Regions from separate parts of the Streptomyces sp. NPDC020681 genome, predicted to be linked through region 1. Evidence: riboswitches for the same ligand, from Rfam matches in the RefSeq annotation. Region 1 holds a riboswitch; each other region holds the start of a gene.

Region 1 (3,515 bases):
CGCACAGGGGTAGCGTCCCGCCGCCGGATCTCTCGGCGGTGGTGACCGACTGCCGCCCGGCTGCGCGGCGGCGGTGGGGAGTCGGCCACCTGAGGGAGGACGCTAAACCGGCGGGTCACGGGAGCGCGGCGTAGCGACCGATACTGGTCGAACCTGGACATCCAGGTGCGCTTTCTGCGAGCGCAACGGACGGTATCGGCATCAGCCGGGACACCGCTGTGACCGATGCGGCGAATGAGGCATACCTGCCTGGATGGCGGTGGTATAGGGGTGGTTAGGCTCCGCTCCATGGACGTACTCATCAATGTCTTCGTCGCCCTGCACATCATCGGCATCGCGTCGCTGCTCGGCGGCTTCCTGACCCAGATGAAGGCGATGAGCGCGGGAACGGCCCGCTTCACGCCGGCGATGCTGCACGGCGCGCTGACGATGCTGATCACGGGCGTGGCACTGGTCGGCCTCAACCAGGCGGACGATCAGCCGGTCAACAACCTCAAGGTCGGCATCAAGTTGGCGGTGCTGGTGGTGATCCTGGGCCTGGTGTACGTCAAGCGGGACGAGGAGAAGGTGGAGAAGGCGCTGTTCGGCGTGGTGGGCGGCCTGACGGTGGCGAACATCTTCATCGCGACGCTCTGGACGTGAGAAGGCCGCGGAATTGAGCGGGCCGCGGGCATGAGAACGCCCGGGCGCGCTTCCGAGGCCCGGGCGTCCGACTGTCGCCTCTGTTACGCGGGGCGCACGCTGCCGTAGATCGGCATGTAGTAGATCGACTCCTCGCGGACGTTCGTGCCGGGCTTCGGCGCGTGGATCATCTTTCCGTCGCCGATGTAGATGCCGACGTGGCTGATGTCGTCGTAGAAGAACACGAGATCGCCGGGAATCAGATCCTTCGTCTCGACCCGCGTGCCGACCTTCACCTGGTCCCAGGTGGTGCGCGGCAGGTCCACGCCGGCCGCCTTCCAGGCGGCCTGGGTCAGACCGGAGCAGTCGTACGAACTCGGGCCGGTCGCGCCCCAGACGTACGGCTTGCCGATCTGGTCGCGGGCGAAGGCCAGCACCTTGTCGGCCTTGGAGGTGCTCGATCCGTCGGTTCCGGTGTCGGTCCCGGTGCTCGGCGTCTGCTCCTGCTGTGCCTGCTCCTGCGCCGCCTGTTCCTGCGCCGCCTGCTCCTGGCGCTGACGCTCGGCCTCCGCAGCCTGCTGCCTGGCCAGCTCCTCGGCCTTGCGGCGGGCCTCCTCCTGCTTCTCGCGCTCGATCGCCGCGAGCCGGGCCTTCTCCTCGGCCGTCAGCTTCGACAGCAGCGTGCGCGCCTCGGCGAGCTTCGCCTGCACGTCCTGCTTGCTGGTGCGCAGCGCCTTCTGGGAGCGCGTCAGCGACTCCAGGCTCTTGGTCGCCTCGGCCCGCTGCTTGGCGGCCTCGGCGCGCTGGGTCTCGTAGTCGGTGATGACGTTGCGCTGACGGTCGGTCATCCGGCTCATCAGCTGGGTCTGCTCGAAGTACGACTCAGGGCTGTCGGCGAACAGCAGCGCGGCGGTCGGCGTGACGGCACCGGTGCGGTACTGCGCGGCGGCGTAGTTGCCGAGCACCCGCCGGGACTCGTTCAGCTTCTCGGTCCGCTGCGCGGCCTCGTCCAGCAGCTGTCCGACCTCGGCCCGCTTCTCCTCGGTGGATTCCTTCGCCTTGTTGTACTTCTGCGTCGCGGTGCCCGCCTGCCGGTACAGGTCGTCGACCTTCTTCTGCACCTCTTCGACACTGGGCCTCGGCTCGGGAGCCGCGTTCGCGCTCTGCGTCGACAGCAACGTGACGGACGCGAGGGCGGCCGTCGTGAACCCGACGGCCGGGGAGGTCTTCGCGGTTCGACTTCGCGCTTTGCGATGCGACGCCAAGGCCGACAACTCCTTCTTCCGTTGGACCGCCTACCGGGTTAGCTGTCGGGTTCGGGCGGAACGGAAGGTCGCCCTACGGACCGAGTTGGAGCCGGTCCGATTCACCCCGGTTGTGCATGGTGGGTCCCCGGTTCCGAACTTCCGTCAAGAAAGCCCGAATTCGGCGCAGGCCGCCCGATTGGCGTTGATCGCCATGGGGGTACGGGCCACCTGGTCGAGCACGTTAGCCAACTCGTGTGGCTGCTGTGAAGGTTGATGTTCGATTTGCCCGATACATTTTCGTGACCTTATCGGTTGGCGTACGCATATGCGTCTGCTTCGGTCACCTACGGACGCACCGCGATCGCCCTGCGCCGCGAACCCGCCACGCGGGGTGTGCGCGGGGTGTTGTATCCCACAACGCGCCTGCGGCCGGCGGTCGGGCGGGTTGCCCCTGCGGTGCGCGCGCGGCGTGGAGGTGAGGGCTTCGCCCAACCCTCAGTCCGCATGGGGCGGCGCCTGCCGCCCGGGGGGCGGGGGCGTCAGCCCCCCCCGACCCTGTCCGATGGGTCGTTTCGTGGCGCGAGCTCGCCGCCTGGGGGGCTTCGCCCGCCAACCGGCGGGCACGGGGCGGCGCGAAGCTGCCGACAGCGCCCGACGACCCTCTTCGGAGGGGGCTGGGTTCGGCCCGCATCAACCCTGTTCGGCGGGCGGTCCTTGTGGCGCGCTCGCTGCCCAATCCCCTACGCCCGGGGCGGCGCGAAGCTGCCACCCGGGCGGGATGCGGGGGCGTCAGCCCCGTCGACCCTCCGCGGAGGGGGCTGGGGGCCGAGCCCCCAGTTTCGCGAAGGGGCGGGGAGGGGATCACGCCCGCCGCCAGGCGCGCGCCGGGGTGGGGCCCACCAGCCCCGGGGGACCGCGGGGGACCGGCACCCGTGGCATATCCGAATGCGGCCGCGAGCTGTCAGTGCCGCCGCCTAGACTCGTAGAGCGATGAGCAGCCTCTTTGACGACCACTTCCTGGCGGACCTCCAGCCCACCTCGGAGCACACTCCGCCGCCGCCCGAGGACCCGTCCCCGGAGGAGGTCCCGGACGATCTCTTCCAGGGGAAGTTCGACCTGCCCCCGGCCCGGGATCCGTACCACCGCGACGGCGCCCCGCGCACCGTCGTGGACCCCGCCGCCCTTCTGGAAGGGCTGAACGAACAGCAGCGCGCCGCCGTCGTGCACATCGGCTCGCCGCTGCTCATCGTCGCCGGGGCCGGGTCCGGCAAGACCCGTGTGCTGACGCACCGGATCGCGCATCTGCTGGGGACCCGCAGCGTCCACCCCGGTCAGATACTGGCCATCACCTTCACGAACAAGGCCGCCGGCGAGATGAAGGAGCGCGTCGAGCAGCTGGTCGGTCCGCGCGCCAACGCCATGTGGGTGATGACCTTCCACAGCGCGTGCGTCCGGATTCTGCGCCGGGAGTCCAAGAGGCTCGGCTTCACCTCGTCGTTCTCGATCTACGACGCCGCCGATTCGAAGCGCCTGATGGCCCTGGTCTGCCGCGACCTCGATCTCGACCCCAAGAAGTTCCCGCCGAAGTCCTTCAGCGCCAAGATCTCGAATCTGAAGAACGAGCTGATCGACGAGGAGACCTTCGCC
Region 2 (3,515 bases), on a different contig from region 1:
GCGGACATCCCGGTCGTCGCCTTCGACCGTCTCGCCGAGGGCCCGATCGACGCGTACACCTCCTTCGACAACGAAGAGGTCGGCCACGTCCAGGGCAAGGCGCTGCTCACGGCTCTCGGCAGCAAGGCGAAAAACGGGCAGATCGTCATGATGAACGGTGCTGTCACCGACCCGAACGCCGCGATGTTCAAGCGTGGCGCGCATGCCGAGCTGGACGGCAAGGTCAGCGTCGGCGAGGAGTACGACACCAAGGAGTGGAAGCCGGAGAACGCGAACGCCAACATGGCGGCCGCGATCTCGTCGATCGGCAAGGAGAATCTCATCGGTGTCTACTCCGCCAACGACGGCATGGCGGGCGGCATCATCGACGCGCTGAAGGCCGCCGGCATCACCGAGCTCCCGCCGGTCACCGGCCAGGACGCGGAGCTCGCCGGAGTGCAGCGGATCGTCGCGGGCGAGCAGTACTCCAGCGTCTACAAGCCGAATGCCCCGGAGGCGGCCGCCGCGGCGGAGATGGCCATCCTTTTGGCGAGAGGCATGTCGCTCGACTCCATGGCGCAGGTGGATGTGGACAGCCCGACCACCAAGGCCATCCCCTCGGTCCTGGTCCCGGTCGTCTCTGTGACGAAGGAGAACATCGCGGACACGGTCGTCAAGGACGGCGTCTACACCGTCGCCGAGATCTGCACCCCCAAGTACCGGGCGGACTGCGACCGAATCGGTCTGACGTAGCGGCGCGAGACCCCGCGGCCCCTGGCGCGACCCGCTCAGATCCTGGTCGGACCGACCTGCATGTGGATGTGATCCTGGTGAGCCTGCCGGAGTGCGGGGTCTCCGCGCGTGGTTCCGTCGAGAGTCCCGGCGATCGCGGACAGGTCGAGCGCGCGCCCCTGATTGTGACAGTCGTTCGGCGGCCCGCGCTGCCTGCTTGGCTGGCACGCGTCGCCCCTGGACAGGAAGAGCTGCCCGCGCCCCGGTTCATCGCGGCATCGATGCCGGGCAGCCAGTCATGCCGCCGGGGGAGCGGTCGGGCAGGCCCAGCCAGTTGCCGGCCACGCTGACCGACCTGGTGCAGGAACTGATCTCCACGTAGGCCCGTGGAAGCCTGTTGGGCGTCGGCTCATCCGGCGCCGTCGCTGCGCGCCGTCGCCTCGGACGGCCGAACGCATCCGGCTGGCTCCGCCGTGGCTTGCGCCTGCTCGCGTGGAGAGGACGGCACGCCGATAACGCAAGCTATGTCCGAAAAGACCCATCACGGGTAATTCCATCTTCTATTTCACTCCGTGCCCGCATTAGGTGTACTCGCGCGAATTATCATTCGCTCGTGCGCTGTCGCAAAGCGGATGGTTGCGCTCCAGTCCAGTGAAATGGGTCACGTCCGCGTCGATATGCGGTGCGGCCTCTTCGTGCCCACTCTCGTTCCGCAGAAAGCGAGTTGAGCTTTCCGACCGGATTGGATCACGGTAATTCGGCGCCCCGGATGCGTCCCGAGGATTGTGTCCTCGAATTCAGGGCTTGTTCGACTAAGTCCGTTTCGCTTACGGTCACCATCAATCCGGATGGACCGCCGAATCCTGCCGCCGTCCGGGAAAACCGCACCCACTCACGTACGGCAGGAGCGGGGGACCCAGGTAAGCCGCCGATCCGGAATCCGGAACGGCTCGGGGTTAAGTCGCATTCCCATGCGGCCGGGCATCTCCAGCCCGAACCCGACAGCTCACCTCGCAGGCGACGGAGAGGAATTCGTCATGCCCGCAAAGGGTAAGCACCGTCGTCCCAAGTCCAGTTCGCTGACGCGCAGTTTCGTTGCCGCGGGCACCGGTGGCGCCGCGCTCATGATTCCGGTGATCGGGGCGACCGCAGCAAGTGCCGCTCAGCCGGCGACGCCGCAGCTCGCCAAGAAAGTCACGGCGGTTTCCGCGTCCGCTACCGCGAAGAAGGCCGCTCCCAAGACGTACACCGTCGTCGCGGGGGACTCCCTGTCGGAGATCGCGGACGACCTCTCCGTGCGCGGCGGTTGGAAGCAGCTGTACAAGGACAACAAGAAGGCCATCGGCGACAACCCCCGCCTGATTCGTCCCGGCCTCAAGCTGACGATCGGTGCGAAGGCCAAGGCGCCTGCCTCGTCCGAGCGGGCCAGCCGCTCCGAGGCGCGGACCAAGCTGCCCAGCAAGAAGCCCGCGGCAAAGGCCAAGAGCTACTCCAATGACCTCGACGGCTGGATCAAGGAATCCCTGGACGTCATGGCCCGGCACGGCATCCCCGGCTCGTACGACGGCATCCACCGCAACATCATGCGCGAGTCCTCCGGCAACCCGCTTGCCATCAACAACTGGGACTCCAACGCCCTGGCCGGAACGCCGTCGAAGGGCCTTCTTCAGGTCATCGAGCCGACCTTCCTGGCCTATCACGTGCCCGGCACGTCGATGGACGCCTATGACCCGGTCGCCAACATCACCGCCGCGTGCAACTACGCCGCCGACCGCTACGGATCGATCGACAATGTGAACGGACCGTACTAAGGAAGCCGGGCCGAGCCGTCAACTGGTCGGTGAAGGCGTGTTGTTCGCGTTGATAGTTGTGTGCGCGGCCTTTCCGGGTCCCAAGTACGCGCAGTAACGTGGCTGAAAAGCGCTGTGCCGGGGGGACTTTGATGGCTCAGTACAACTACGCCTTGCCCGCAATCGCCGCACTCATCGGCGTGCCGCCGATCGTCAAGGTGGTCCGGCGGTCACTGAGACTGGATCTCGCCTGGCGCAGCGGGCTTTCCGCAGAAGCACGCTGTCTCGAGGCCTTCGAGACGGAAAAGAAGGACAACGAGGGCGGCCGCACCCGCGTGCGGCACCGCATCTACGAGTTCACCACGCGCCAGGGCAGGACCGTCCGCTTCGAGGAGCGGGACGGTCCTGTTCTGGCTGTTCCGGGTGACATCGTCGTCGTCCACTATTCGCCCCGCCGCCCGGAGCGGGCCACGGCGCGTCCGCCCGCCCCCGTCAAGAACTGGGTCAAGGCGGCAGGGGCAGTGGGGGCCATCCTGCTCGGCATCGGACTGTTCGCCTACCTCGGCACGGTCCCCAGCGACGAATGAACGGCAGTGCCCCGGGACTGAGCAAGTCGTACTGGGCTCCCTGACCGGGCCTTACTGGGTCGCCGTGACGATGCAGCGGCGTAGCTCCTCGACCGCCTCCGGGACACCCTCGACCGTCACTCCGGCCGGCTCGCCGGCGCCCTCCCAGTTCCACATCCAGCGCAGCACTGCCGTGGGCGGGCCGCTCACGGTCACGTCGGCCGCGTCGTCGCCGGCGCCGCTGTCGGCGCCGCCGTCGACGGCAAACAGCCCCGGGCCGGTCCGCACCCGCCACGCCGCTCCGTCGGTCCGCACCGTGTACGTCCGGCCCGGTGAGCCGGCCAGGATGTCGGTGAAGTAGTCGCCCCACCCGGCGACGCTGTACGCCACGAAGACCGTGAGCAGCTCGTCGATGCCGTCGATGGCGAGGTCGGCCGGAACCGGCGAG
Region 3 (3,515 bases), on a different contig from region 1:
CGACGGCCGACCGGCCCGTGCTCTACAACTCCTGGGAGGCCACCGGCTTCGACATCTCGGAGGAGCAGCAGCGCGCGCTCGCGCAGCGCGCCGCGGCCATGGGTGTGGAGTTGTTCGTCGTGGACGACGCCTGGTTCGGCCGGCGCGTCAGCGACCGCGCCGGGCTCGGCGACTGGACGCCGAACCCGGAACGCTTTCCGAACGGTCTCAAGCCGCTCGCCGACGACGTGCACGCACTCGGCATGCAGTTCGGCATCTGGGTCGAGCCGGAGATGGTCAACGCCGACAGCGATCTCTACCGCGCACATCCCGACTGGGTGCAGCACCACCCCGGCCGTGCCAGGACCGAGTTCCGCAACCAGCTCGTGCTCAACCTCGCCCGCCAGGACGTCCAGGACTACCTGTGGGAGCAGCTCGACGGGCTGCTGAGCAGCGCGCCGATCGACTATGTGAAATGGGACTTCAACCGCTGCTTCACGGACGCGGGCTGGCCAGGCCAGGAGTATCCGCAGAAGCTGTGGGTCGAGCATGTGGACGCGCTGTACGCGCTGCTCGACCGGCTGCGGGCCGCGCACCCGCAGGTGGCCTTCGAGTCCTGCTCCGGCGGTGGCGGCCGGATCGACCTGGGAATCCTCTCCCGGACCGATCAGGTGTGGACCTCGGACAACACCGATCCGCTGGACCGGCTCGCCATCCAGCACGGCTTCACCCAGATCCATCCGGCGCGGGTCATGGCCGCATGGGTCACCGACAGCCCCAATGTCCAGCTGAACAGTCGCGTCAGCACGCTCGGCTTCCGCTTTGTCAGCGCGATGGCCGGAGTGCTCGGCGTCGGCGGCGACCTCACCGAGTGGACGGATGAGGAGCTGGCGGAGGCGCGCGACTGGGTGGAGCTCTACAAGAAGATCAGGCCGCTGGTGCAGCACGGCGAGCTGCACCGGCTGCGCGCGCCGGACGGCGGACTCAGCGCCGTGCAGTACGTGCGCGGTGCCGAGACCGTTGTGCTCGCGCTGCTGCAGGCGCAGCACTACGGCGAGCGGCCGCCGCGGCTGAGGCTGCGCGGCATCGACCCGGCGGCCGCGTACGAGTGCCTGGACACCGGAGCCGTACACCGCGGCTCTGTCCTGCTGCACCACGGGCTGCACACCGGACTCAAGGGCGACCTGGACGCGACGGTCATCCGGCTGCGGCGCATATCGGACTAAAGGGTTCTATAGCTGGCGGTCTCGGTGAAATTCCTGCGTCATTGGCCGGAATTGGGAAGCAAGTGAGAGCGATCGCCGCTAATTGACTCTTCTGGCCCTTCTGTCCGAATTGGATGATTCGGTATAACGTGCCCCGTCTACAAGGGAGATGGGGTATGGCGCGTGAGCAGGATCATATTCGTGACGGTGTGTGGCGGTCGCACAAAGCGGAATTCCGCACGCCAGACGGACACTCAAGATCATTGATTCACGGAGTGTGACCGGAATTCTCCGGTGGTTTCCCGACTGGCCGTTGATCGGCAAAAGGAGTGACTTGTTCCGCTCGGCGCGGCTCGCTTAACGTCACGGCAATCCGGACGGACCGCCTAATCCTGCCGCCGCCCGGAATTCGAACCCACCCACGCGTGGCAGGAGCGGGGGACCCAGGTAGTACGCCGATTCCGGAATTCCGGACGGCTCGGGGTCAAGTCGCGCAGTTGCGCGGCCGGGCATCTCCAGCCCGAACCCGACAGCTCACCTCGTAGGCGCCGGAGAGGAAAGCGCCATGCCCGCAAAGGGTAAGCATCGCCGTCCCAAGACCAGTCCGCTCACGCGCACCGTCGTCGCCGCCGGCACCGGCAGCGCCGCGATCGCCATCCCGCTCATGAGCGCCGCCGGCGCCCACGCGGCCGACAAGGCCGCACCCGCCGCCGCCCCGGAGAAGGCAGTGGCCGCCACGGCCCCGTACAAGGTCGCAGCCCCGGCGGCCAAGAAGCCGGCCGCGGCTCCCACCACGTACCGCGTCGTCGCCGGCGACTATCTCTCCAAGATCGCCGCCGAGCACGATGTCCGCGGCGGCTGGAAGAAGCTGTACCAGGACAACCGGGAGAGCGTCGGCGAGGACCCCTCGCTGATCCACCCGGGCCTCAAGCTCACCCTCGGAGCCAAGGCGAAGGCCAAGCCTCAGGCCAAGCCCGACGCCAAGCCCGAGCCGCGCAAGGAGAGCCGCGAGAAGTCCTCGGCCGACACGTCCAAGGACTCCGGCTCCGAGAAGGCCGCGCAGCCCAAGGCCGAGAAGCCCGCGGCCGAGAAGACCGCCAACAGCGCCCCGCAGGCCAGCAGTGACGGCTTCACCGCCCCGCTCGACTCGGTCAACATCAGCACCGCCTACCGCACGGCCGGTGCCATGTGGTCCAGCGGCTACCACACCGGCATCGACTTCGTGGCCGCCTCCGGCACCACGATCAAGTCCGTGGGTCCGGGCACCGTCGTCTCCGCCGGCTGGGCCGGCGCGTACGGCAACGAGGTGGTCATCCAGCACAGCGACGGCACCTACTCGCAGTACGCCCACCTCTCCTCCCTCTCGGTCTCCTCCGGGCAGAGCGTGAGCGGCGGGCAGCAGATCGGCCTCTCCGGCTCCACCGGCAACTCCACGGGCCCGCACCTGCACTTCGAGATCCGGACCAGCCCGGGCTACGGCTCGGACATCGACCCGGTGGCCTACCTGCGCCAGCACGGCGTGTCTCTCTGACGCCGGACCGGCACGGGACCTGAACGGGTCCTGAACCGCGCCTGACTCCGGACCTGACCCCGGACGAAAGCCCCGAATCCCCTCGCGCCACGGCGGTGCCGCGAGGGGATTCGGCGTTATTCCGCCTTGGACGAGATTTGACCGGTGGCAAACGTCACCCCTCGTCAACCCCTCCTTACGGTCGCGTAGGTCACATCCGTAAGGGAAAGATGAGGACTTGTGGCAGACGATTCGAGAACAGAGAACAGTGGCTCATTCGGGTCGTACGCGGCGATCGGTGACAGTTTCACCGAGGGCGTCGGCGACCCGGGCCCGGACGGGACGTACGTCGGCTGGGCCGACCGCTTCGCGGTCCTCCTCGACGACCGCACGCCGGAACACTCCTTCAGGTACGCCAATCTCGCCGTACGCGGCCGTCTCCTCGACCAGATCGTCTCGGAACAGGTGCCGAGGGCGAAGGAACTCGCCCCCGACCTGGTGACGTTCTGCGCAGGCGGCAACGACATCATCCGCCCCGGAACCGACCCCGACGACGTGGCCGAGCGCTTCGAGCGCGCGGTCGCCGACCTGACCGGCGCGGTCGGCACCGTCATGGTGACCACCGGATTCGACACCCGCGGCGTTCCCGTGCTGCGCCATCTGCGCGGCAAGGTCGCCACCTACACCGCGCACGTACGGGCCATCGCCGACCGCTACGACTGCCCCGTACTCGACCTGTGGTCGCTCAAGTCCGTCCAGGACAGGCGGGCCTGGGACCCCGACCGACTCCATCTGTCGCCCGAAGGACACACCCGCGTCGC
Region 4 (3,515 bases), on a different contig from region 1:
TCGGTGAGCCGGCTGCCGCGCTCGAATACACCGGAGACGATGTCGTCGCGGATCGCCGTACATACCGAGTGCGCGGGAATGCGCATGACCGAACCTCCGCTTTAATCCGCGCGAAACGCAGCCGATTGACGTCTGTTCAGTGACTCTATTGCAGTGAGCCGCATTTTCCGATGGCAGGCCGGAATCCATGGATATCTTTTGGCCAGGAGGCCCCAAACGCCGAAGGCCCCGGCGAGGGGCCGGGGCCTTCGGTGTGTGCGCGGGAACAGACGCGTCGCAAGGGGGTCAGACGTTCACGCCGTGCGCGCGCAGGTACGCGACCGGGTTGATGTCCGAGCCGTACTCGGGGGTGGTGCGGACCTCGAAGTGGAGGTGCGGCCCGGTGGAGTTGCCGGTCGAGCCCGAGAGACCGATCCGCTGGCCCGCGGCGACGCTCTGCCCGACGGAGACGCTGATGGAGGACAGGTGGCCGTACTGCGTGTACGAGCCGTCCTTCATCCGGAGCACGATGTTGTTGCCGTACGCGCCGCCCCAGCCTGCCTCGACCACGGTGCCCGCGCCGACGGCCACAACCGAACTGCCGGACGCGGCACGGAAGTCGACGCCGGAGTGGCTGCCGGAGGACCAGAGCGAACCGCCGGCCTTGTAGCCGGTGGTGACGTGCGAACCGGCGACGGGGAGCCGGAAGGCGTTGAGGCGCTTGCGCTCGGCCTCACGGGCGGCGTGCTCCTTGGCCTCGCGGATCTCCTTGGCACGGGCCTCGGCCTTGCGCTTCGCCTCGGCGGCGGCCTTCGCCCTGGCGCGGGCCTCGGCGGCCTCGCGCTCCTGGGCCTCGGCCTGCTCGGCGATCTGGGCGGCGAGCGACGCGGAGCCGACGACCTGGGTGGGACCGGAGTCGGTGACGGTGGCCGCGGCGGGCGCGGCAGCGGTCTCGGCGGCGAAGGCCGGAGAAGCGATGGCTCCGATGACGCCGGTGGTGGTGAGAGCCGCAACGCCGGCGATGTTCGCGCTCTTGCGCGACATCCGGCTGGGGGCACGGTGTTTCCCGGTGGCACGGGTGAACGCCATGAAGTGGCTGGTCCTTTCCTTCCTTCTCGCCTACCGGGTTAGCTGACGGGTTCGGAGCAGGAAGGTCTCCTACGGGCCCCTTCACACGAGTGCGAAGGCGTCCGATTCACCCCAGGGACTTCATGTGGGTCCCCGGCTCCCCAGGCTCGCGCCTGACGGGGACTCGGCGATGGCTGCCCGTGCCGCGGATGCGGCGGGCTACTGGCGGACAGCCCGACCGACGCTAAACGGATCAACTTCCCATCACCAAAAAGTCAGCCCCGTTTGTCACGCATGCCACAGGACAGACAGGCACCACCGCTACAAAAGGGGCAAATGACGGAACCCCGGCGTCGGGTGGACGCCGGGGTTCCGTTCTTCGTTGTGAAGTTGTTCGCCTCGATCGGCCTTGCATCGAACGGCGCGAGGTGCCCGATCAGCCCGTGACGACGGTCACTTCGCCGATGCCGAGCGCCCTGACGGGCTCCTCGATCTTCGAGGCGTCACCGACGAGCACAGTGACCAGCCGGTCCACCGGGAAGGCGCTCACGGCCGCGGCCGTCGCCTCCACGGTGCCGGTGTCCGCCAGCCGCACATACAGCTGCGCCTGGAAGTCGTCCGGCAGATGCTGCTCGACCTGGTCGGACAGCGTGCTCGCGACGGACGCCGCCGTCTCGTACTTCAGCGGCGCGACGCCGACCAGGTTCTGCACGGCGACATCGCGCTCCGCGTCGGTCAGCCCCTCGGCCGCGAGCGTGCGCAGCACCTTCCAGAGGTCGTCCAGCGCCGGTCCGGTGTTGGGCGTGTCCACGGAGCCGCTGATGGCGAGCATGGACGCGCCGGAGCCGTCCGGAGCCGAGCGCAGCACCTGGCCGAAGGCCCGTACGCCGTAGGTGTAGCCCTTCTCCTCGCGCAGCACGCGGTCGAGCCGGGAGGTGAGCGTGCCGCCGAGGCAGTACGCGCCGATCACCTGGGCCGGCCAGACGCTGTCGTGGCGGTCCGGGCCGACGCGGCCGATCAGCAGCTGCGTCTGCACGGCACCCGGGCGGTCCACGATGACCACGCGGCCGGTGTCGTCGGCGGAGATCTGCGGTACGGGCCGCGGCGATGCCTTGTCGCCCGTCCAGGCGCCCAGGCTGTCCGCGAGCACGGCGTCGAGATCGACTCCGGTGAGGTCGCCGACGATCACCGCGGTGGCGGTGGCGGGCCGGACATGCGCCTCGTAGAAGGCCCGTACGGACGCGGAGTCGATCCGCGCCACGGTCTCTTCGGTGCCCTGGCGCGGGCGCGACATCCGCAGCGCGGACGGGAAGAGCTCCTTGGAAAGCTCCTTGGCGGCACGCCGGGCCGGATTGGCCGCCTCGTGCGGGATCTCGTCCAGCCGGTTCTTGACCAGCCGATCGATCTCGCTGTCGGCGAAGGCGGGTGCCCGCAGCGCGTCGGCGAGCAGACCGAGCGCCTTCGGCAGCCGGGAGACCGGGACCTCCAACGAGACCCGGACGCCGGGGTGGTCGGCGTGCGCGTCGAGCGTGGCGCCGCAGCGCTCCAGCTCGGCGGCGAACTCCTCGGCCGAGTGCTTGTCGGTGCCCTCCGACAGGGCGCGGGCCATGATCGTGGCGACGCCGTCGAGGCCGTCCGGCTCGGCGTCGAGCGGTGCGTCGAGCGAGAGCTCGACGGCCACGACCTGCTGGCCGGGGCGGTGGCAGCGCAGCACCGTCAGGCCGTTGTCCAGCGTGCCGCGGTCGGGGGCGGGAAAGGCCCAGGGCCGGGCGGGTCCGGCCGTCGGCTGCGGGTGGAAGTCCATGGTCACGGCAGCGTCGCTCACTGGTCCGCCTCTTCCTCTTCGTTGCTGACGTCTTCGTCGCTGACGTCGCCGTTCTCGGAGCCCGCCACCGGTTCGTAGACCAGCACCGCCCTGTTGTCCGGGCGCAGCCGCGCCTCGGCGACGGCCTGCACCTCCTCGGCGGTGACGTCGAGGACACACTGGACTGCGGTCAGCGCCAGCTGCGGGTCGCCGAACAGCACGGCGTACCTGCACAGTTCGTCCGCGCGGCCCGCGACCGTGCCGAGCCGGTCCAGCCACTCGCGCTCCAACTGCGCCTGCGCGCGCTCCATCTCCTCGGGCGTCGGACCTTCGGCGGCGAACCGCGCCAGCTCCTCGTCGACCGCGGCCTCGATCTGCGGGACCTCGACGCCGCCGGACGTCTTGACGTCGAGCCAGCCGAGCGAGGGAGCGCCGGCGAGGCGCAGCAGACCGAATCCGGCGGCGACGGCGGTCTGGTCGCGGCGCACCAGACGGTTGTGCAGCCGGGAGGACTCTCCGCCGCCGAGGACGGTGAGGGCGAGGTCGGCCGCGTCGCACTCGCGGGTGCCGTCGTGCGGCAGGCGGTAGGCGGCCATCAGCGCGCGGGCCGGGACCTCCTCCTCGATGACCTCGCGCAGCTGCTCGCCGATGGTGACCGGCAGCG

The links. Region 1 has a riboswitch for cyclic di-AMP ahead of ACH4YL_RS28770 (NlpC/P60 family protein). Riboswitches for the same ligand answer to the same signal wherever they lie in the genome.
Region 2: another riboswitch for cyclic di-AMP. It lies ahead of ACH4YL_RS00330 (transglycosylase SLT domain-containing protein); the one in region 1 lies ahead of ACH4YL_RS28770 (NlpC/P60 family protein).
Region 3: another riboswitch for cyclic di-AMP. It lies ahead of ACH4YL_RS11855 (peptidoglycan DD-metalloendopeptidase family protein); the one in region 1 lies ahead of ACH4YL_RS28770 (NlpC/P60 family protein).
Region 4: another riboswitch for cyclic di-AMP. It lies ahead of ACH4YL_RS19630 (M23 family metallopeptidase); the one in region 1 lies ahead of ACH4YL_RS28770 (NlpC/P60 family protein).

Annotation. Positions count from the first base shown of each region.
Region 1 covers NZ_JBIRTX010000014.1:130,736-134,250, forward strand. Annotated here, with positions in the region: gene ACH4YL_RS28765 (hypothetical protein) at 289-642, shown strand; gene ACH4YL_RS28770 (NlpC/P60 family protein) at 726-1,895, opposite strand; cyclic di-AMP (ydaO/yuaA leader) riboswitch at 1,897-2,062, opposite strand; gene pcrA (DNA helicase PcrA) at 2,859-3,515, shown strand, end outside.
Region 2 covers NZ_JBIRTX010000001.1:67,157-70,671, reverse strand. Annotated here, with positions in the region: gene ACH4YL_RS00335 (substrate-binding domain-containing protein) at 1-732, shown strand, start outside; cyclic di-AMP (ydaO/yuaA leader) riboswitch at 1,556-1,744, shown strand; gene ACH4YL_RS00330 (transglycosylase SLT domain-containing protein) at 1,749-2,522, shown strand; gene ACH4YL_RS00325 (DUF3592 domain-containing protein) at 2,654-3,088, shown strand; gene ACH4YL_RS00320 (maleylpyruvate isomerase family mycothiol-dependent enzyme) at 3,140-3,515, opposite strand, start outside.
Region 3 covers NZ_JBIRTX010000004.1:375,762-379,276, forward strand. Annotated here, with positions in the region: gene ACH4YL_RS11850 (alpha-galactosidase) at 1-1,205, shown strand, start outside; cyclic di-AMP (ydaO/yuaA leader) riboswitch at 1,591-1,747, shown strand; gene ACH4YL_RS11855 (peptidoglycan DD-metalloendopeptidase family protein) at 1,750-2,715, shown strand; gene ACH4YL_RS11860 (SGNH/GDSL hydrolase family protein) at 2,935-3,515, shown strand, end outside.
Region 4 covers NZ_JBIRTX010000007.1:297,930-301,444, forward strand. Annotated here, with positions in the region: gene ACH4YL_RS19625 (GntR family transcriptional regulator) at 1-86, opposite strand, end outside; gene ACH4YL_RS19630 (M23 family metallopeptidase) at 286-1,068, opposite strand; cyclic di-AMP (ydaO/yuaA leader) riboswitch at 1,081-1,247, opposite strand; gene ACH4YL_RS19635 (M16 family metallopeptidase) at 1,484-2,872, opposite strand; gene ACH4YL_RS19640 (M16 family metallopeptidase) at 2,869-3,515, opposite strand, start outside.